DNA from 3 places in the Bradyrhizobium sp. LCT2 genome. Region 1 is predicted to be linked to each of the others. Evidence: riboswitches for the same ligand, from Rfam matches in the RefSeq annotation. Region 1 holds a riboswitch; each other region holds the start of a gene.

Region 1 (6,952 bases):
TCGCGGCCGCACCAGAATGAGCGCAGCCCTTGGCGCAGCCGGAGACGTGAAGTCGTGCGGCCGCGCCGATGTTCGGCGCGAGCGCTGCCGCCAGCGCGCGGGTATCGGCATGCGCCTCGCGGCAACGCGGCGCGCCGCTGCAGGCGATGACACGCAGCGCCGGATCGTAGGCCTCGGTGATGAGACCGGGCGTGGACGGCATGGTCCGCTTGCCCTCGCTCAGAACCATCCGCCACGGCGTCATGCGCAGGGCATGTCCGCAGCCGGCGAACTGGCTGAGCGTCGCATGCGGCATTTGCCCGAAGGCGACGCCGACCATCGCGCCCTGCGGATAAAGGCCGGGGCGCGCCGCAGCCATGATCGGCGCCGGCTCGGCCTCGCCGCGCAACGCGCCAGGCAGGGCTGCGCCAGCGGCAAGATGCGCCGCCATCCGCCCTCGCCCGTCCCGGGCACCGCCTGATGTCACGAACCAGGTTGCGAGCGCTAGGGCGGCGGTCACAGCCTCGCCGCGTCCGACGGAACGGCCGAGGCTGGCGCCATTGGCCCGCACCAGCAGTCCGCCGGCGCCATCACGCTCGATCCGCACATCCGCGGAATCGCCGGCGAGCACGCGCGAAGTGCCGTCATCGATGGCAAAGCCGAATTTCGTCGGAAGCGCGAGCACGCTATTCTCGAGCGCCTCCTCGAGCTCGGCGGCAAGCGCCTGGGTCTCGTCGCCCGTGCGCCAGAACGGCGTCACCAGGATGTTGCGCCGGGATTCGGTGTCGGCGTCGGGATCGAGCAGCGCCAGTTGCGAAAGACCGTCGAGCAGCAGCCGGTGGCTGCCTTCGCTGACGCCTCTGATCTGGAGATTGGCGCGGCTGGTGACATCGATCAGGCCGTTGCCATGGCGTTCGGCCAGACGCGCCAGTCCGGAGATCTGCGCCGCATCGAGCCGGCCGCCGAACGGGCGCACGCGGACCACGAGCCCGTCGCCCGATTGCATCGGCCGCAGCGCGCCGGGGCACCAGCCCTTGACCCTGGCCGCGCTCATGACGCCTCCCGCAACGCTGCCGCGATCGAATTGCGACGCGTTCGCCAGAGTGAGGCCTCATGCAGACGGGTGAAGCACGTCTCCATCGCGGCGAGCGCCGCGGAATTCTCGCGGGCCATGAAGGCGCGGACGTCGTCGTTGCCGAGCGTCGCATCGTAGTAGAGATCGAACAGATGCGGCGGCACGGCGCCGGCCAGATGGGCGAAGGCGGCCATATGCTCGAGTGTCGCGGTGATCTCGGCGGCGCCGCGAAAACCATGGCGCATCATGCCGGCGATCCAGGCCGGATTGGCCGCGCGCGCGCGGACCACGCGTGAGATCTCCTCCGTCAGCGTGCGCGCATGCGGCTGGTCGGGACGCGTCGCGTCGAGATGATAGAGCGATGGTCCCGCCGCGCCGAGATGTGCTGCGGCCGCGGCAACGCCGGCTTCATGCGCGGCATAGTCGGCGGCGAGCAGAAGATCGGTTTCCGGCAAGTCCTGGACGTGAACGAAGGCATCGGCCGACGCGAGCCGTTTCTCGATGCCGGCGCGATCGGGCTTGATCTCGCCGTCGGCGGAGAACGCCCAGGACGACGCCGACAGCCAGGCTTCGCCGGCCGCATCGCGCGTCTCCGCCGTGAAGGCATCAGGGATCGCCGAGAGGCCGACGCCGTATTGCCCGGGACGCGGCGCGAACACGCGGGACGCACGGTGTCGGTACGGATTCTCGTCGCCCTCCTCCTCGCGCGCGGCGAGCGCCTCGGCCGCCGCCTCGAACAACTGGGCGAGGCCGGAGAAGACATCGCGGAACAGGCCCGACAGCCGCAGCGTGACGTCGATGCGGGGACGGCCGAGCTCGGCCGGCGCGATGATGTCATAGCCGGTGACGCGGCCGGAGGCGTGATCCCAGCGCGGCGCAAGTCCCGCCAGATGCAGCGCCATCGCGAATTCCTCGCCGGCGGTGCGCATCGTCGCCGAGCCCCAGAGATCAACCACGAGGCCTTTCGGCCAGTCGCCGTGATCCTGCAAATGGCGGCGAAGCAGCTCTTCCGCGAGCTTGATGCCTTGCGCATGCGCCGACGGCGTCGGCACGGCGCGCGGATCGACGGCAAACAGATTGCGTCCCGTCGGCAGAACGTCCTGGCGCCCGCGATAGGGCGAGCCCGACGGCCCCGGCGCGATGCGCCGGCCCGCAAGTGCGGCACGCAGCGCGTCCCGCTCCGCTTCGCCGCAGGCGCCGCGGCCGAACACGTGCAGGCCGTCGCCGAACTGGCTTTCCTTGAGATCGCAGACGAAGCGGTCGATCCGCGGGATCGCTTCGGCTGGCGCTGCCGATGCATCGAGGCCGAGATCGTCCTCCAGTCCGGCCACGCGGGCTTCGTCCCGGATCGCGGCGATCAGCCGCTGGCGGCGGGCGGGATCGAGACCATCGGCCGTCGAATATTCGTCGAGGAGCTGTTCGAGCCTGCGCAGGCCATCCGGCACGGCGGACTTTTCGAGCGGCGGCGGCAGGTGGCCGATGGTGACGGCACCGATGCGCCGCTTGGCCTGCGCGGCCTCGCCGGGATCGTTGACGATGAAGGGATAGATGACAGGCAGATCACCGATCAGGGCTTCCGGCCAGCAGCTCGATGACAGCGCCACGGATTTTCCCGGCAGCCATTCCAGCGTGCCATGCGCGCCCATGTGCACGACAGCATCGCAGCCCTGCTCGCGGAGCCAGAGATAGAACGCGACATAGGCATGCCGCGGCGTGCGGGCGAGATCGTGATAGTCGGCGTCGCGCGTGGTTGCATCGCCGCGTTCCGGCTGAACCGCGATGATCGACTTGCCGCATTGGATCGCGGCGAAGTGGAACGCGCCGTCGCGGCAGCTCGGGTCGCTCTCCGGCGCGCCCCAGGCTTGCGCGAGATCATCCTGCAAGGATTGCGGAAGACGCGAGAGCGCCGCGCTGTATTCGGCGACGCTCCAGGAGAGTTGCCGCCTCAGCAGCGTCTCACCGAGAGCCTGGACCGGCACGACATCGAGGCCGGTCCCCGCAAGATCGGACATCAAGGCTTCGACCGAGGCCAACGCGTCAAGACCCACTGCGTGCGCGATCTGGTGCGGGCGGCCCGGATAGTTCGACAGCACGACCGCCAGCCGCTTCTCGCCGGCCGGCTTCACCGCGAGCTTCTGCCAGGCCGCGACGCGCGCGGCGATGGCCTTCACGCGCTCCGGATCCGGGCGATGGGCAAGATGCGAGAATTGCAGGTCGGGATCACGTTCCGCAGCCGACTTGAAACTCACCACCCCCGCAAACAGGCGGCCGTCGACTTCGGGCAGCACCACATGCATCGCGAGGTCGCCGGGCGACAGGCCGCGCAGCGATTCCGCCCAGTCCTCGAGCCGCGCGGTGGAAAGCGCGACCTGGAACACGGGACACGATGCCGCATCGAACGGTGTCGTGCCGTCGTCGCCGATCGCGGAGAACGCGGTCGCATTGACGATCGCGGCCGGAGGATTTTCCACGAGCTGGAGCCGCAGCCAGTCCGCGACGCCCGCGGCCTTCAGCGAGGTGACGAACACGCCATAGGCGTCAAATCCCTTCTCGCGCAGCGTCGCAATCAGCGCATCGACCGGACCGGTGTCCGCGGCGGTCAGGTACGAGCGATAAAACGTCACCAGCGCGCGAGGCTTGCCCTCGCCGGCGGTCGGCACGGCGATGACACCGCGCGCGGGCTCGTAAAAGCCCATCTCGGGCACGGTCGTCTCGCCGACGACCGGACCGGCATAGAGGCCCGAGGCCAGCGCAAGTTGTGCGATCGCGGCCTGCGCTGCGACCGGACCGCCGGTGTCGCAGAGCACCTTGAGCCGGCGCAGCGTCGAGACCGGCAGAGTTGAGTATGCATCGAGCAGCGTGTCGTCGCGGCCGTCGGCCGGCAGCACGGCGAGCACGATACCGCGCGCCTGCGCGAGTTGCTGGAGAGCCGCGAGACCGTAGGGCCAATAGGACTCGCCGCCGATCAGGCGGACCAGAATGCCGCGTGCCTGGGCCAGCGTGCGCTCGATGTAGGTGTCGATCGAAAGCGGATGACGCAGTTCGGCGAGATTGGCGAGCCGCAGCGACGGCAGGCTGTCGCGGCCACGCCGCCAGCCGGCCGCGAACGCGGCAAGATCGGAATCCGAATACGAGAGCACCACGAGATCGGCCGGGTCCTGGCCGATGTCCCTTGGCGTCGCGGTCTCCTCGAGACCGCGGCTCTCGCGGAAGACGACGTGCATCAGATGCCAGATCCTGAAAGACCAAGTCCCGCTCTTATCGCGGCCTCGTCGATATCGCCGTGCTCGCCGATCACGACGAGCTTTGACTGCCGCGCGAGCGCGCCCCAGGGCTTGTCGAACTGGTGACGCACGCGCTCGCCGACGGCCTGGAGCAGCAGGCGCATCGGCTTGCCCGCGACCGCGATGTAACCCTTGGCACGCAGCACGTTCTGCTCGCGCGCCAGGCGCTGAACCGAGGCGACCAGCGCATCGACGTCGCCGACTTCCGGAAGATCGATCACGACGGACGCAAAATCGTCGTGCTCATGCTCCTCCTCGCCGTCGTGATGCGACGGGCGCGCGGCAAGATCATTCTCGGCGGCGGCACCGAGACCGAGGATGACGCGCGCATCGATCGCGCCGTCGGTAACGGCAAGCATCGGCACGCGGCGCGGCATCTCGGCGGTGATGGCAGCCTTGGCCGCTTCGAGTCCCGCCGGGCCGGCAAGATCGGCCTTGGTCAGCAGCACGATGTCGGCGCAGGCGATCTGGTCCTCGAACACTTCCGACAGCGGCGTCTCGTGATCGAGATTTTCGTCCGCCGCCCGCTGCACTTCCACTGCGGCCGGGTCCGGCGCGAAACGGCCGGCGGCGACGGCCTCGGCATCGGCCAGCGCGATCACACCGTCAACGGTGATGCGCGAACGGATCTCCGGCCAGTCGAACGCCCTAAGCAAGGGCTTGGGCAGCGCCAGGCCCGAGGTCTCGATCAGGATGTGATCGGGCCTCACCGGCCGCGCCAGCAACAGCTCCATGGTCGGGATGAAATCGTCGGCAACGGTGCAGCAGATGCAGCCATTGGCGAGCTCGACGATGTTTTCCTCCGGGCAATTGGCATCGGCGCAGGACTTCAGAATCTGGCCGTCGACGCCCTCGCTGCCGAACTCGTTGACGAGCACCGCGAGCTTCTTGCCGTTGGGGTTGGCGAGCAAATGCTGGATCAGCGTCGTCTTGCCGGAGCCGAGAAAGCCGGTGACCACCGTGACCGGGACTTTTGCGAGCGAGTTCATTCGGCGGCCTCCGGCACGACGGCAATGGGGGGAATGCGCGCAAGTGACTGCTTGCGGAAGATCTCGGGACGGCTGCGCCAGGGCACGAGGCCGTCGGGCGCGGCCGCATAGGCGGCGGCGCCTGCGATCACGTCGCGCGCGTTGGCATCCGACAGGCGGCCATAGACATAGGACCAGCGGCCGGGCGCACTGAGCGCGACCGAGCAGCCCTGGCTGCATGCGGACAGGCATTCAACGGGAACCACATTGACGCCATCGGGCACGCCGGCGTCGACGATCGCACCGTGAAGGCGCTTGCCCAGCGTGACTTCGCCCTCGCCAAGCGTCTCGCCGGCACGGCAGGTAATGCAGACGTGAAGTGTGACGGTCATCGCCTCTTCCAGAATAAACAGCGGGAGGCGAAGAGGCCCACGAACCGGTCTTGCGAGGGTCCGTTTCCCCGTCGCGGAACACCCCGTCCGCCGGTCCAAAAATCGTCCGCGCTGGCAGGTCTCCCGGCTTGCGGAGCAGGGTTTTGCCCTTCGATCCCCGCCTTCCCGATCCCGTTAGGGATCAGTGGCCTCGGGCATCTCTCCGGTCACGGTCGCGGGGGCGGCTGCATTTTGGACCCAAATCTTGCCGATTCGGACCCTATCGCATTCCCTCTTCGCCTGTCATAGGACAGGAACCAACGCCGGGCCACCATTTGCCCCTGGCCGCCTCTTGTCAAGCCGAAGGACCCCGTCCGATGACGCCTGAACCGGATACCCAAACGGCCGAGGAAACCGACGCCCGCCACGCCGCGAAAATGGCGAAGAAGAAGGCCGCCCGCGACAAGATCATGGCGGCCAAGAGCGGCGAGAAGGGCCTCATCATCGTCCATACCGGCGCCGGCAAGGGCAAGTCCTCCTCCGCCTTCGGCATGATCGTGCGCTGCGTCGCCCATGGCTTCCCCTGCGCCGTCGTGCAGTTCATCAAGGGTGCCTGGGATACAGGCGAGCGGCGCCTGCTCACCGGCCATTTCGGCGATCTCTGCCAGTTCCATGCGATGGGCGAAGGTTTCACCTGGGAGACGCAGGACCGCGCCCGCGACATCGCGGCCGCGCGCGCCGGCTGGGAGAAGGCGAAGGAGCTGATCCTCGATTCGAACCTGCGCATGGTCGTGCTCGACGAGATTAACATCGCGCTGCGCTACGACTATCTCGATATCGCTGAGGTCGTCGAGTTCCTGACGACGCAAAAGCCTGCGATGACACATGTCGTGCTCACCGGGCGCAATGCCAAGGACGAGCTGATCGAGATCGCCGACCTCGTCACCGAGATGACGCTGGTGAAACATCCGTTCCGCTCCGGCATCAAGGCGCAAGCCGGCGTCGAGTTCTGAAGACACACGCGATGGCGCGCGCATTGATGATCCAGGGGGCCGGCTCGGACGTGGGCAAGTCGCTCATCGTCGCCGGCCTTGCGCGCGCCTTCACGCGGCGTGGGCTGCGCGTGCTTCCCTTCAAGCCGCAGAACATGTCGAACAATGCCGCCGTGACCGTCGACGGCGGCGAGATCGGCCGCGCCCAAGCACTGCAAGCCCTCGCCGCCGGCGTCGAGCCGCACACCGACATGAACCCGGTGCTCCTGAAGCCCGAGACCGA
Region 2 (6,952 bases), 1.7 Mb from region 1:
GCGATGCGGTCGCGCGCCGCGCTCGCGTCATCGGTCTTGCCCTTGCGCGCGAGATCGATCGCGTCCTTCAGCGCGGCGAGGTCGCCGGTCAGCGGCGGCGCTGCCGGCTTGTCTGACGGCTCGTCGTCCTGCTTCTTCGGCTTGCGCTTCGCCTCGGCGTGCTTGCCATGGCGCGATTTCGCCGCGGCGTGGCGCTGCTTGCCGGCTTTCGCCTCATGCGTCTTCTTCGACGCGGACGGTTTGTGACTGCTTTTCGCCGCCAGCTCCGTCGGAAGGAGAGCCAAGGCGGCCACGGCAACGACACACGCGAGCGAGCGTAGGCACTGGTTCATTCCGTGGTCCCCCCTGCGAAACCAGTACAAACCAAAGTCCGCGACGACATGCGGCTCGAGAATCAAAGTGACGCCGAAAACGATGCCACGGCATCGTTTCGCATTTGTCACGCTGTCGCAACAATGCGGCAAAATACGGATGGAAGGCGGGAACTCTTGCAACGGGGAATAGAATAGGCCCCTTTAACCTTTGTTAACGAATAAGGCTCCGGCGACGGTTGCGCACGGTCCAGGGCGCCGTGAAGGGCCAGATTGCGCGTATTCCCGGGCTGAAATCCGGTGTATTGAGTTCCCTGACCCGTCCTTTCAGCCTTTGCCCCGCACCTATGCCGATTTTCAACCAGTCGATCCGACGCAAGATCGTCGGCATCGCCCTCGGATTGATCGTCCTGATGCTGGTCACCTCGATCCTGTCGATGGTGATGTCGAGCCAGGTCGGCGTCCTCCTGGACGAGCTGACCAACCGCTACATCCCGGCTTATGGCGATCTGGCGCGCGCCAATATCCGCTCGCTGGAGCGGTCGGTGGCGCTGCGGCGCATGGTCATGATGAAGATGCAGGCGTCCTCGGACGAGGAGGCCTATGCGGCGCGCCTGCGCGAGTTCGAGGAAGCGGACCGCAAGATCGAGGAGGAGGCCGAGGGCGCACGCAAGCTCATCAACGCGATCATCGACGACCCGAGGACGCCGTCCGACAATGCCGCGCTGGCGCGGATCGAGATCCGCATCGAGACTGCCGTCACCGAGCTGCGCCGCGACCTGAACGAGGACCACGCAAAGCTGCTCAAGCAGGTCGACGCCAAGCAGATGGCAGAAGCCCGCAGTACGCTGGAGCATATCGACGCCATCCGCGACCAGTTCAATCGGAAGTTTGATGCGATCCGCGCCGACATGCTGACACAGGTCTTCGCTTCGACATCGCAGGTGATGAGCCACCAGCGCCAGGCCATCATCGTGTCGGGCATCGTGACCCTGCTCGCCGCGATCGTCGGATTTGCCTTCGCGCTGCTGGTGTCCGGCGGCATCACGCGGCCGGTGCGGCTGTTGCTGGCCGGCACCCGCGAGGTCGAGGCCGGGCGGTTCGACAAGACCATCGCCGTCTCGACCCAGGACGAGATCGGCGAGCTCGCGGCCGCCTTCAACCGCATGATCGAGCAGTTGCGCCACAACGAGCGCATCCGCGAGACGTTTGGCCGCTACATCGATCCCAAGGTGGTGCAGGGCCTGATCGAACGGCCCGAGGTCGCCATCGACGGCCAGCGCCGGGTGATGACCATCATGTTCTGCGACATGAGTGGCTTCACCTCGATGAGTGAGGGCATGACCCCGCGCGGCCTCGTAAAGGTGATGAACCACTATTTTACGGTGATGTCGGCCCCGATCAGGAGCAATCGCGGCGTCATCGACAAATATATCGGCGATGCCATCATGGCCTATTGGGGCCCGCCCTTCATCGAGGAGGATGAGCCGGCACTCCTTGCCGGCTGTGCCGCCATCGACATGGCCGACCAGGTGCCCGCGCTGCAGAAGCAATTGCCCGATCTGCTCGGCATCCGCGCCATGCCCGTGCCCTGCGACCTGCGCATCGGCATCGCCACCGGCGAGGTCCTCACCGGCAGCATCGGCTCCGAGCTGATGATGAGCTTCACCGTGATGGGCGATGCCGTAAACCTCGCTTCGCGGCTCGAGGCCGTCAACAAGGTCTACGGCACCCGCATCCTGATCTCGCAGGCGACGGCGGATGCGGTCGGTGAGCGCCTCGAATTGCGCGAGATCGATCGTCTCGCGGTCGCCGGCCAGAGCGCGCCGCAGGCGATCTTCGAGGTGATGGCGAGGGCCGGCGTGCTCACCGCCGCGCAGGACGGCTTGCGCACGCTCTATGCCGAAGGTCTTGCCGCCTATCGCGCCCGCCGCTTCGACGAGGCCCGCGCCGCCTTCAACGCGGCGCTCGAAGCCGTCCCCGGCGACGGTCCCTCGCGCGCGCTGCTCGCCCGCATCGCGCAGTTCGAGGTCAATCCGCCGGACGAGAGGTGGGACGGTGCCTGGCGGCTGGAGCAGAAGTAAGCCGCCGCGCGGGAAAAATTGTTTCTACTCGATAACGATGTTCGCCGTGACCTATTTCCCAGGCTTAGGTGATCGTCCTTGAGGCGTTTGATGGGGACACGCCGATGACAGAACTTGAGGACAGGCTGGAACGGTTCGAGACGCTCACGGCCGAATGCGAGCTGATCGCCAAGCTCGCCACCGACAGCACCAAGCGCGAATTCTATCTCAAGCTCGCCGAGCACTATTATCAGCTTGCGCGCGAGACGCGGGCTGCGGTCGCGACCAGCGCTGCGGCCTGAAGGCGGCTGCAATCCGTTCTTAACATTTGGCACGCATCCTTTGACGGGAGCGAGCGTCGCGATTCGCGATGGCTCGCAGTGGGAATGCCGGGACTCGCTGCAATGCAGCGTGTCTCGCTGATGTTGCTTTGCCGGTGCTTTTTCGGGGCAATCCCATGCGTCTGCTTGCGGTCCTCATCCTCGCGCTCATGACAGCGGCCTGCAACCAGGAACAGGACATCACCGGCTCGACCGCAGCCTGCCCGGTGCGGAACTACAGCTCCTACAACCCCCGCGACATGAACCAGTGCGTGGCCGCCTGCAAGGCGTGCGACCATGGCAACACGGTCACCTGCACCACGTCCTGCACGCTCAAGGGCGCGCACTGATCGGCCAGCGGTTTGCAAAAGCCTGAGGGCCGGATCGCCGGGCCCCTTGGGCATTGAGGGGTTGACGGTGTCGGGGCACCGGAACGATTCACCTGACATAATCATTGGTAGGAGCAGGCAGGACGCGGAGTCGGATGGAATGGGTATGCTCGATCCCGGCCGGTTTCTGGTGTCGTGCTCGCAGTGCGACGCGTGGCCGATGGCGGCCAACGTCAAACGCTCGAGCTGGTCGACGTCCCCGAGCGAGGTCCGCTTCGTGTGTCCGCGCTGTCGCCGCGAGGAGACCGCGATCATCTCCGCCTCGGGCGAATTGACGCCGATCCGGCGCATCGACATCCCGCCGCGCGACGTCACGGTGGCCTGGGCTCAGGCACAGCGCCAGAGAGGGCGGGCGTAGGCGGCCGCTCTATTGCGCGATCCCGTGTCGGAACCCGGGCGATCGTCGGACGTTTCCGCCCCAACATCACGTATCGAGGCCGGGCGAATGATCAGCGCGCATTTCGACACCCGTACACGGATCAACATGAAGCTGGCGCTGGATCGGATTTGCCGCAATCGGCCCAGGGGCGAGGATCATGGGTTCCGCAGGTCGGTCGCCGAGAACATCGTCCGCTGCGCGCTCGCGGGCCGAACCGGCATCGGCCAGCTTGTCGATGCCGGAGAGCGGGCGGTGGTCACGACGCGCGCGGTGCGGAAGCCTGACTGATTGTGTTTGCCTCGCGTTTGCAGCTCATCGTTCAACCGGTCGATTGACTCTCCGTACGGCCGCCTCGTAGATTGATCGGTGACGGTTCTCCGCACGGAGATCAAAAGGGAACGTGGTGCGAGATTGTCCCAACGCCGGGATTGTCCCAACGCCACGGCTGCCCCCGCAACTGTAAGCGGTGAATCTTTCGTCATATGCCACTGGGAATCTCGGTCCTGGGAAGGCGACGTAAGGTAACGACCCGCGAGCCAGGAGACCTGCCGTCAGCCGTGGTCACACGCGAAGATGTCGGTCGGGGAGTACAGGCATTAGCTTCACCGGAGCAATCGATTGCTCCGCCGTAAAGCCTCGTTCGCTGTGACGTGCCACTGACGTCATGCCGAGGTTACAACTGTGTCCCGTATTGTCTCTGCCGCCAGGCGCCTTCGCGCCGGCATCGTTGCTGCCGTTTTCCTCCATGCGATCGATCTCCCCGCAGCTTTCGCGCAGCAAGCCGCCGCCGAGCAGCTGCCGCCGGTCGAAGTGACCAGGCCCGACGATCAGAACCGCACGCGCGCCAGGGCGATCGGCGATGGCGATACGGCGAGGCGGCGAGCCCCGAGCGAAGCGCCGGCAGGCAATGGCGCCGGCTCGTCCGGCTCCGCCGGCGAGGCGGTCGCCGGCAACGGAGGCATCGTCGGGGCCGTCACAACCGTCATCACGGCCGCGGATATCGCACATGCGCCCTCGCAGACGCTTGCCGAGATCATCGCGACGCAAGTCCCGGGTGCCCAGATCACGACGCTCTATGGCGGCCAGATCGGCGCGAAGACCAGCGTCGACCTGCGCGGCTTCGGCGCGTCTGCCACTGCCAATTCGCTGGTGCTGATCAACGGACGGCGGCTGAACGACATCGACATCGCGCAGGTGGACCTCTCCACTGTCCCGCTCAATTCCATTGAGCGTATCGAGATCACGCGCGGCAATGCCGGCGCGGTGCTCTATGGGGACAATGCGGTCGGCGGCGTGATCAACATCGTCACCAGGAACGGCGTCGGCGGGCCGCCCGTTGCCGCGCGCATCGAGGCCGGCTTCGGCTCGTTCGACACCAGGCTTGGCAATGTCTCGACGTCGCTCAATTCCGGTCCGTGGTCGACCTCGTTCTACGGCAATGCCGTCAAGACAGACGGCTACCGCGACAACAATCGCCTTCTCCAGGAGAATGGCGTCGGCAACCTGAACTATACGACATCAGGCCTGACTGCTTTCGTCACCGTTACCGGCGACAATCAGGAGCTGCGATTGCCGGGCGGCCGCACCGTCGATCCGTCCATCGGCGTCGACGAGCTCGCGACCAACCGACGGGGCACCAGCACACCCTTCAACTACGCCAACCAGCAGGGCTTCAGCGCGACAGCCGGCTTCACGAAGACCCTGCTCAACGGCGTCGATCTGATCGTGGACAGCGGCGTGCGCGACAAGAAGCAGCAGAGCGCGTTCTTCTCCGGCCCAGCGCCGGTTCCCGCGTTGTTCACGTCCACCTATGTCGATGCCGATCTGACGACATGGTCGATCACGCCGCGGCTCAGCGTGAAGGGCTTGCTGCTGGGGATGCCGTCGCAACTGCTGACCGGCCTCGATTATTACGATGCGAGCTTTCAGCAGAACCGCGGCGCCGGCCAGGGGCTCGCGCCCTGGCACAATTACGATCTCAGGCAGCAGACGGTTGCGGGCTATTTTCAGCACGCATTGGGTGTGGCGCCGGCGACGGACGTCTCCTATGGCGTGCGGGTGCAGAACGTCAGTCTCTCGGCGCGCGATCATTTTGACGCCGCAGCTCCGTTCAACACCGACATGGGCGCGCTCCCGCTCAGGAGCGACGAGACCCAGTACGCTCTGCATCTCGGTGCCGAGCATCGCCTCAACGACATGGTCTCGCTGTTCGGCCGCGCTGCGCGCGCGTTCCGCACGCCTGACGTCGACGAGCGAGTGTCATCGGGCCCTTCATTCGACCCCTTCTTCAATCCGCTGCCGCAGACCTTCCGGCTCAAGACCCAGACCTCGCAGGATGTCGAGGGCGGGCTGCGCATCAAGGGAGGCGGGCTGCAATTGCAGAGCAGTCTCTATCTGATGGACCTCGCCAATGAGATCCATTTCAACCCGGTCCTGTTCTACAACACCAATCTCGATCCGACCCGCCGTTACGGCTCGGAGACCAGTCTGTCCTATCGCGTCAACGACTCTCTGCTCCTGCGCTCCGGCATGGCCTATACAAGGGCCGTGTTTCGCGAGGGCGTCTGGGCCGGCAACGACGTGCCGCTGGTGTCGCGCTACACCGCGAGTGCAGGCGTCACTTGGAACATCTGGCAGAACTATGTGGTGCTCGACGCCACCGCGCGCTTCTGGAGCGAGCGGCGCATGGACAATGACCAGGCGGGAACACAGCGGCCGATCCCAGCCAATGGCACGATCGACCTCAAGCTCAGCGGTCAGTACGAGCGCTACTTCTGGTCTTTGAGCGTCAACAACGTGCTGAACGCGCTCTACTACGACTATGCGATCGCAAGCACCTTTACGGACGGCCGCTTCAGTGCCTATCCGCTGCCCGGCCGCACCTATCTGCTCAAGGCCGGCGCCAATTTCTGATCAAGGCTCTGATCGCGACGGGGGCTGTCATAGGCCCCCGAATGGACTAGAATTCGAAAAGAAGGAGATCACCCATGGCTCTCAGCATCCTGCCGCCTCACGCCGACCGTTTCCGGCTCCATCCGGTCGCGCCGCGCCTTGCACCGATGTTCTGCTTTGCGCTGCTGGCGGTGTCATGCGCGCTCGCAAGTCTTGCGCTCGCCTGCGCAACGCCCTTTGCGGCCTTCGCGGTCGTCGCGGCCGCGATGTTGCCGCTGCGGCCGGCACTGCTCGTCGTCAGCGGCGCGTGGCTCGTGAACCAGAGCATCGGCTTCGGCGTGCTGCACTATCCCGTTGCCGGCAGCACGATCGCCTGGGGCTTTGTCATTGGCGCTGCTGCACTCGTCGCGACCGCGGCCTCGTCCGCCGTGCTCCGTGTGCTGGCGCACGGCCGCACGCCCCTGATGCTGGCGATCACATTCGTCCTCGCCTACGCGGCCTATGAGCTCGTGCTGCTCGCTGCGACGCCGGTCCTCGGCGGAGAGGGCGCCTTCACCGCGGCCATCGTGGCGCGGATTGGACTGGCCGGCGCCGTCTG
Region 3 (6,952 bases), 4.5 Mb from region 1:
ACCGGCTTGTCCGCGACCGGGGAGGCAGCTGCTTGACTGGAAGCTGCTTGCGCGAGAGCCTGCTCAAAGTGCGCCTGCTCGCCAGGAGCTGCCGGCGAGCAGGCATTGGGAAGACAGCCAACTGCATTGGAAGAGATCGGCGTTGCGCCTAACATCATGGAAGGAGTCATTGTTCTCGCGTGATGTGACCAGGCGTTTTGACCGATAAGCGGATCAAGGTCATAGATTAGCGAGCTGACGAAAACCTGACGAAGATGCCGCTGATTGCGTCATCTAAAGATCACGTTTGACTTCCAAGTTGGAATGAAACTCCAGTGTTATTCTGAGTGGAAGGCGTCTGGGAATGCTCATGCGATCTAAGATGGTGCAAATTTTGAAGAGAGCTATATATGTCGGGGTTTTCGTCTATCTCGGAATAATGCGGGCGTTTGGCGCATCACTTTCACTACCCTCGCCCCTTTATAGCTACACCGTTCTCGATCAGGATCTTTCTGCGGCGCTTCAGGAGTTCGGCAACAATCTCAATATCAGGGTCAATGTCAGCGCCGAGGTAAGGGGCAGAATTCGCGGACGAATGCCGGACCTTCCGCCGCGAGAGTTCCTCGATCGTTTGACAGCCCTCTACAATCTTCAATGGTACTACGACGGGCTCGTCCTTTACGTCTCCGCTGCCCACGAGGCGCAAAGCCGGCTGATTGTGTTGAACCCGATCAGCTTCGATGCGTTCAAGACCGCGCTCGATGCGCTCAACATCTCCGATGAGCGCTTTATCGTGAAACCGGCTCCGGGAGAAGGCCTCGTCCTGGCTTCTGGCCCACCGCGCTTTGTTGCGCTGGTGGACCAGACCCTCAAGGGCCTTGTGGCGGAGGCGCAGGCCCGGCGGGATCCCGTCGCGGCCGAAAGGCCACAACGCGAGTCGGTTTTGATGTTGTTTCGCGGCTCCTCGAGCACGGTCGTTCGGGACGGACGACCGGAAGGTCATTATTCTTCCGACACTCCGCACCAGGATGGCGTCGTGCGCGAAGCCGGTCCAGGCCTGAAGTGACACTTGATGATGTGTCTCCGAGCGATTTGGCGAACTGGCCTTGGCTTAAATCCATCAGATCGTCCGCTTCTCGAAAGCTAAAGGTGCCTAGCATGAGCGCGCGATGTCTAGACGGCCAGCTCATGGAGACAGCCGCGGATGTATGCATTAGGCACGGGATGCTCGAGCGGAAGGTGCTTAGCGCCATCTTTAAACGTAGCGCGAGGCCTTAGCAATGCGAGCCTTCGAGCACGTGCTTCGGAGCTAGTACGGGGGAGATTTTGCATAGCTCGAAGTGCTCCATCATTTGAAAGGAGGAACGGGGTGGATTTCAATGCAGTCGGCTCGGCGACTACGAGCCCAGAGCCCGACACACCGCGACCGACGACGGACACCACCGGCTTTGAGCGGCAGCTCAGCAACACACAGGCTAGTGCTCCGCCAGATGGAGCTGCTCCTCCAGTGCTGCAGGGCGAGGCTTATTCGCCATATCTGGACGCTGGCCATCCCTATTCTCCATATCTGGATGCTGGGCAGCCCTATGCGCCATACCTGGATTTAGCGCTCCGCTATTTGCCAGACTTGGGTTGGCAGGATGATCTGTATACGCCCCCTGCGGCCGATGCCGAGCCAGAGCCGGAAAACCTCCCGCAACATCTCTCGCAGCAAACCATCGCTCAGGCCATCGAGGAACATCCTGGTTTCGATCAAGATCTGATATGGCAGAATGTGGAAGTCGACCCGTCGCATTCCGAGCAACCGCACGTGGAGGCATCGGAGGCAGAGCCATCGCATGCCGGACCATCGTGCGTCGCCCCATTGCGGCCTGAACCATCGCACGCCGGCCCCTCTCACGCCCCGCCATTGCAAGCGGGACCGCCTCAAGCTGGGCCTCCCGAAGCTGCACCGCCAGAGCTTTCCGAGTTCCGTATGCTGAACGGACATCTCGCCAAGGATTACTGGGTGTTCGCTGGTCAACCAGCCACAGGCGCTCAAATCGACATGCTGGAGCGCAGCGGATTGAAGCCGAGCAAGCACGACCCAACGCAGGTTTTCACCATGCTCGGCGTGCCTCACACAGCCGAATGGAGAGAAGAGGGCTTCATTCGTCTCACACCGTCGCTAGACCCGACTCTTTGGCCCGAAGGTATGGAGGAAGACCGACCTGCAGACCCGGAAGATCCGCCCATTCACTAGCGGCTGTAGCCGAGCCACGGCAGGGTCATCTTCGAGGGCCGACAGAGCGACCTTGCCGACGAGCACCTGATGAAGGCGATCGGGCCGGCGGCTATTCCGCGGCCAAGCTCCTCTTTGAGGGACATTTCAGAATTGCAATGGTCACGGCAGCGTCCAATCAAAGGCCGACCGACCCGATTAAGCCAAAGTTCGATATGGATGAGATCATTGTTCATATGGACGCGCTAGAAACAAACGCGCTGGCGCTAAAGAGGACAAAGTCGGTATAGCGCGTCCAGCGACATCCCGCGGGGATTCTAGAAGATCGCGGGACGGTCATGTCCTCGACGACAAAGGTGAGAGTGCGTTCTGAAATAGGATAGGCGCGTTCTGACCGCGCAGGTCCAACATTCGAACTGCTTGCCCCGCCTGCCGCTTGTCCTGCCCTGTTGGCAGACGTGAGCACCCACAATGCAAGGACGCGAGCGATTGATAGTATTGGCGTGACTGCAACGGCTCGCCCTCATGGGTCAACTATCACAGCTTCGGTAGGCTGGATTAATGTCACTGGTCGAGCTTTGCTCCGCAAGCATCAGCGGACTTCTGCGAAAGTACGAGCATTATCAGGATCGCGCTCCAACAAAACGCTGTTGCGGTCGTCCTGCATACGGCCGAAAGCCGCCCACCCCCCTCTTCGCCATCCCAGCTGCCGCGGCTCGCCCCTTGGAGTACTCCGTAGCGCGCTGTTCGAAGAAATTGGCGTGCTCGACCCCATTCAGGATCTCGACCAGCCGTGGCAACGGATGCGGCCGGAGCTGGGTAAACCCGCTCTCTCTGGCCTCGAAGAAGCCGAAGACCGGGGTAATTCCGAGCTGGGTCAGTCGCCAATCCGCGACATAGCGGACATAAGCGTGGATCTGCTCAGCCCGCATGCCCTCGATTTTGCCGAGGCCGAAGGCGAGATCAACGAAGTTCTCCTCCAGCTTCACCATGGTCTTGGCGACGTCGATGATGTCGTTACGGACGGAGCGCGTCACCACGCCGGTTTCGCGGTGCCATTCGTGAAATAGCTTGATGATCCCTTCGCAGTGGAGACTCTCGTCGCGCACAGACCAGCTTACGATCTGTCCCATGCCATTCATCTTGTTGTGGCGCGGAAAATTGAGCAGCATGGCAAAGCTCGCGAACAACGCCATGCCTTCTGTGAAGGCGCCGAACATCGCAAGGGTGCGAGCGACGTCAGCCACGGTATGGACGCCGAACTCGTGCATGTAGTCCGCTTTGGCGCGCATCTGCGCATAGTCGCGGAATGCCTCGAACTCGGTCTTGGGCATGCCGAGTGTCTTGAGCAGCAGCGCATAACCGTCAATGTGGACGGTCTCCATGTTGGTGAACGTCGCCATCATCATCTGCACGGTGAGCGGTTGGAAGATCGGGATGTAGCGCTTGAGATAGTTGTCGCCGACCTCGATGTCCGACTGAGTGAAGAATATCTGGGCGAGCAGCGCGCGCTCGTTGGCGGTGACGCGGTCCGACGCCCAGTCCTTGAGATCGGCGCCGAGCGGCACCTCCTCGCCCATCCGATGGGTCTGCTGCTGCCGCTTCCAGAAGTCGTAAGCGATCGACGTCATAGGTGCCGGTCGAGTCGAGGAGGCCGACCCGTCCCTTGCCGATCAGCGAGCGTGGATCGACTGACGAGAGATCGATCACTGACATGAACCGATCGCCGCTCACAGTTGCGGGGGCAGCCCCGGAGCAGCCGTTCGGCGCACCGGGTTCCCTCTTAGCTTCGGTCCCACAAAATAAAGGACAGAAGACCGAGACAGATCCACATCTAGGCGGCACCCGACGAGATTCGTCAAGCCTTCCGTTGCGGGAGATCAAGCTCCCGAGGGCAAAAGGACACCGTCAAGCTAACGAATGGAGCGGCCGAGAACTAGAACACCAGCACGTTTATCGCTCGCGCTATAGCCTCCCGCTCGAAAGTGATCGGTCCCGCGTGGGCTATATTCCTGGTTTTTACTTCGGCTTGCGCATGGTCGAGCCAGAGGTCCATCCCTCCGAAATATCATCGGCTGCGGCGCTCTGTTGGCCAGAATGGCTTCGTTCTCGACCTCCTGATCCAGCCCAGAACGGGGCTGGCGCGCAGCGTAGCGGCTTCTGACCTGTCATGGCTCTAGCGCGACCTGCAAGCCCTCGGTGCCTTCAACATGAACGTAACGGGGGCCGATCGGCCGCCCCCTGCCGCTGGCGACCGTGACAATGTTTTCCAGAGGAGTGGCGCGCGCATCGGCCTCAGGGCGAGACAAGATCAGATCGGCGTGAAACAGCCCTTCTGATTCAAGGCCGGTCGCATCAACGCCAAGAGCCGCCAAGCTGGCCAAACAACCTTCAAACTCTTCAGCATCGCGAAAGCGGCGCTGGATAAATGTCGCGCCGTAAAGACGTTCCGTCACAAGGCCACGGTTCGCGAAGGTCGAGGCCAAAGACTCAAATGGAAACATTCGTAGCACGAAGGAGATGATCCATGGACATCTCTCGGTCGCATCGAGAATTTTTCTGAACGTCTTCTCGGTAATATAGCCGATGCAACCCGTCGACATGATAACATCCGCAGAGCGGAGAATTTGCGCGCTGTCTGTCGATAGCGCGTCTTTTTCAAGGTCAGCGACAATGCCCTGGTCCAGGAGGCCAACGTTTGTTGCATAGCTAATCGCCGGCGCCGACACGTCCAAGCCGATAAACCGCGCCAACCCGACATCGGGCCAAGCCGCATAAAAATTGCGATCGAGGCGCACCAGTGTCTCAGAACTGATCGCCCTCATTTCGCGCCGAGCGTAGCGGTGACGCAGGCCCCCGAAGGTCAGTGGAAAGCGATGCACTGCTGCGTTGATGCCGTATGAACATCCAATATCAAGAACGACAGGCTTAAGACCGGTTGCGGAAGCTTTCGCTGCCAGAATTTGTCGCACGACCGGCTCAGCCACGTCCGGGATCATATAATCCAAGTCGCCCAGGACAGAGAAGTATGCCCTTGGATCATCCAAAGCATAAATGTCATCAAAGATCGCTTTAGACCGATTGATACACGAAAACTCTGTTCGCACCCAAATGTCTCCCATCTCATTTTGCAACCCGGTCGCCGGCTGCTACTTCCAAGTACTTGACGACCTATCCCAGAAGTTTGGCGAGGTGCAACCCCATCGCGTCTTTTTTTGGCTCGCATCGTGAGACAGAGGGCGGGCCTCCTTATTGCAGCGTACGAGAAGACAAATTGGCGCCAAAAGCGATCCTCAGAGTCGCGGCACTTTTGTGGGAGCTCGAAGACCTATTGAACTTCGAACGGCAGCGACTGTGATAATTACGGGCTAAGCGCGCAGGCTTTCGTAGCCCCATCAACGTGATACGCTTGCGCACGCGCCGGAAAAATCGTTCTGCAGGGTTAGAAAGAATCAAGATCAGCCGCGCCGCGTCTTCGCAATCTAGGTGCTTGACATTCAGAACCGCGAACAAGAACGGCAAGCGCGAGGTCGATTTCGTCACATCTGCTGCATCTTGCCATGGACAGTTGGCTTGGGAGATCTGTCCTTCGATTGCCTGCTGGACCGCATCGCGGCGGTTGAACGTGGCGACTTTTATGATGCAACAGAATTTCGCCAAGCCGGAATTTAATATTCGCTCACCAAGGGCTTGCCCCCGGACGGTCTTTTCGCTGACAGATGCCCAGCCGATCCACCTTTCGTGTCGTGCCAGCACAGTCCTTTGCACATCGACATTCCACGAGGCAAATCAACTCAACATCAGTGATCGCAGAATTTATCAGAGACGCGATCTTCGTCAGCTTCTCGCAAGCTGCCCCTGCTATCAGAGAGCAGGTCATCTCGCGGCGACGCCGCTATGTGAGTGTTACGACATGGACGCAGGCGCCGCCGATATCGCAGCGACAAGGCCAGAGGCTGGCGCAGACCCCGACACCGCGGCGAACGGCGGCAACCGGTCGCCTGCGGCATTGTTGCAGCAAGCTTTCGAGAAGGCGCTCGTTTCCGTCGCCACGCAAGTCATAAGCGACTCCCAGTCGGATATGGATGATGCCATGAGCGAGCTGGATGAGGGGTGAGGCGGGATGGGGATACATCGGGCCCGCTGTTTAAAACGAGCCCGATTGGACGAAGCAAGTGGGACTTGGTACCTGCAGCAAGCCAGACGCGCCTTCAGCGATGCTCCAAATGGCTTGCCGAGCGGGTCCACAAATCGGTGTGCACCCGGCTCTCTCGGCAAACGCTGCTGCGACTTTTGGTCTTCCGCAGCGGCAGACCTGCACAGCAAGGCCGAAGCTCCACCGGCAAGCTCCTTGCTATCCCGCCCAAGAATGACGATACGAGCGCTCTCAGCAAGGGGTAATGAACGATAGCACGCAAGCCGTGCAACATTTCCCTCATTCGAGGATCGATTGCGCTCGCCAGGCTGTCCTTGTTCAGATCCGCGGCTGACCGCGAACCTGTCTGCTAGAGAGATCTCAAGGACTTTTCCTGAGGGCCAGCATCGTTGGCGCTCAGAGCGTGAGGGCTCTCCTGCGTATGCAACTCGTGCGCCTTCGCCACAGCATTGGAAGATGTTGCCAGTACTTTGTCCTGCCGTCACGGGCTGCTGTTGGCCCGGTTGGGGCCAAAGCTTTGACTGCGCGATCGTCGGACGCGAGCAGCGATTCTGGATTCATAGGCGGCAGCACCTGCTATTCTCATCGTCGCTCGC

The links. Region 1 has a riboswitch for cobalamin ahead of EI171_RS31680 (DUF1636 domain-containing protein). Riboswitches for the same ligand answer to the same signal wherever they lie in the genome.
Region 2: it holds a riboswitch for cobalamin, as region 1 does, so the genes downstream of both, EI171_RS23940 (TonB-dependent receptor) here and EI171_RS31680 (DUF1636 domain-containing protein) in region 1, are expected to answer to the same signal.
Region 3: it holds a riboswitch for cobalamin, as region 1 does, so the genes downstream of both, EI171_RS10510 (ribonucleotide-diphosphate reductase subunit beta) here and EI171_RS31680 (DUF1636 domain-containing protein) in region 1, are expected to answer to the same signal.

The regions. Positions count from the first base shown of each region.
Region 1 covers NZ_CP034432.1:6,620,696-6,627,647, forward strand. The annotation lists gene cobG (precorrin-3B synthase) at 1-1,033, opposite strand, end outside; gene cobN (cobaltochelatase subunit CobN) at 1,030-4,278, opposite strand; gene cobW (cobalamin biosynthesis protein CobW) at 4,278-5,327, opposite strand; gene EI171_RS31680 (DUF1636 domain-containing protein) at 5,324-5,698, opposite strand; cobalamin riboswitch at 5,794-6,014, opposite strand; gene cobO (cob(I)yrinic acid a,c-diamide adenosyltransferase) at 6,055-6,690, shown strand; gene EI171_RS31690 (cobyric acid synthase) at 6,702-6,952, shown strand, end outside.
Region 2 covers NZ_CP034432.1:4,956,641-4,963,592, forward strand. The annotation lists gene EI171_RS23915 (lytic transglycosylase domain-containing protein) at 1-332, opposite strand, end outside; gene EI171_RS23920 (adenylate/guanylate cyclase domain-containing protein) at 659-2,395, shown strand; gene EI171_RS44850 (hypothetical protein) at 2,500-2,676, shown strand; gene EI171_RS23925 (hypothetical protein) at 2,832-3,044, shown strand; gene EI171_RS23930 (hypothetical protein) at 3,184-3,441, shown strand; gene EI171_RS23935 (hypothetical protein) at 3,529-3,750, shown strand; cobalamin riboswitch at 3,816-4,030, shown strand; gene EI171_RS23940 (TonB-dependent receptor) at 4,144-6,375, shown strand; gene EI171_RS23945 (hypothetical protein) at 6,450-6,952, shown strand, end outside.
Region 3 covers NZ_CP034432.1:2,086,691-2,093,642, reverse strand. The annotation lists gene EI171_RS10525 (nodulation protein NolB) at 1-170, opposite strand, end outside; gene EI171_RS10520 (secretin N-terminal domain-containing protein) at 362-1,045, shown strand; gene EI171_RS45480 (hypothetical protein) at 1,487-2,221, shown strand; gene EI171_RS10510 (ribonucleotide-diphosphate reductase subunit beta) at 2,824-3,780, opposite strand; cobalamin riboswitch at 3,765-4,037, opposite strand; gene EI171_RS10505 (hypothetical protein) at 4,369-5,322, opposite strand; gene EI171_RS45475 (hypothetical protein) at 5,610-6,317, shown strand.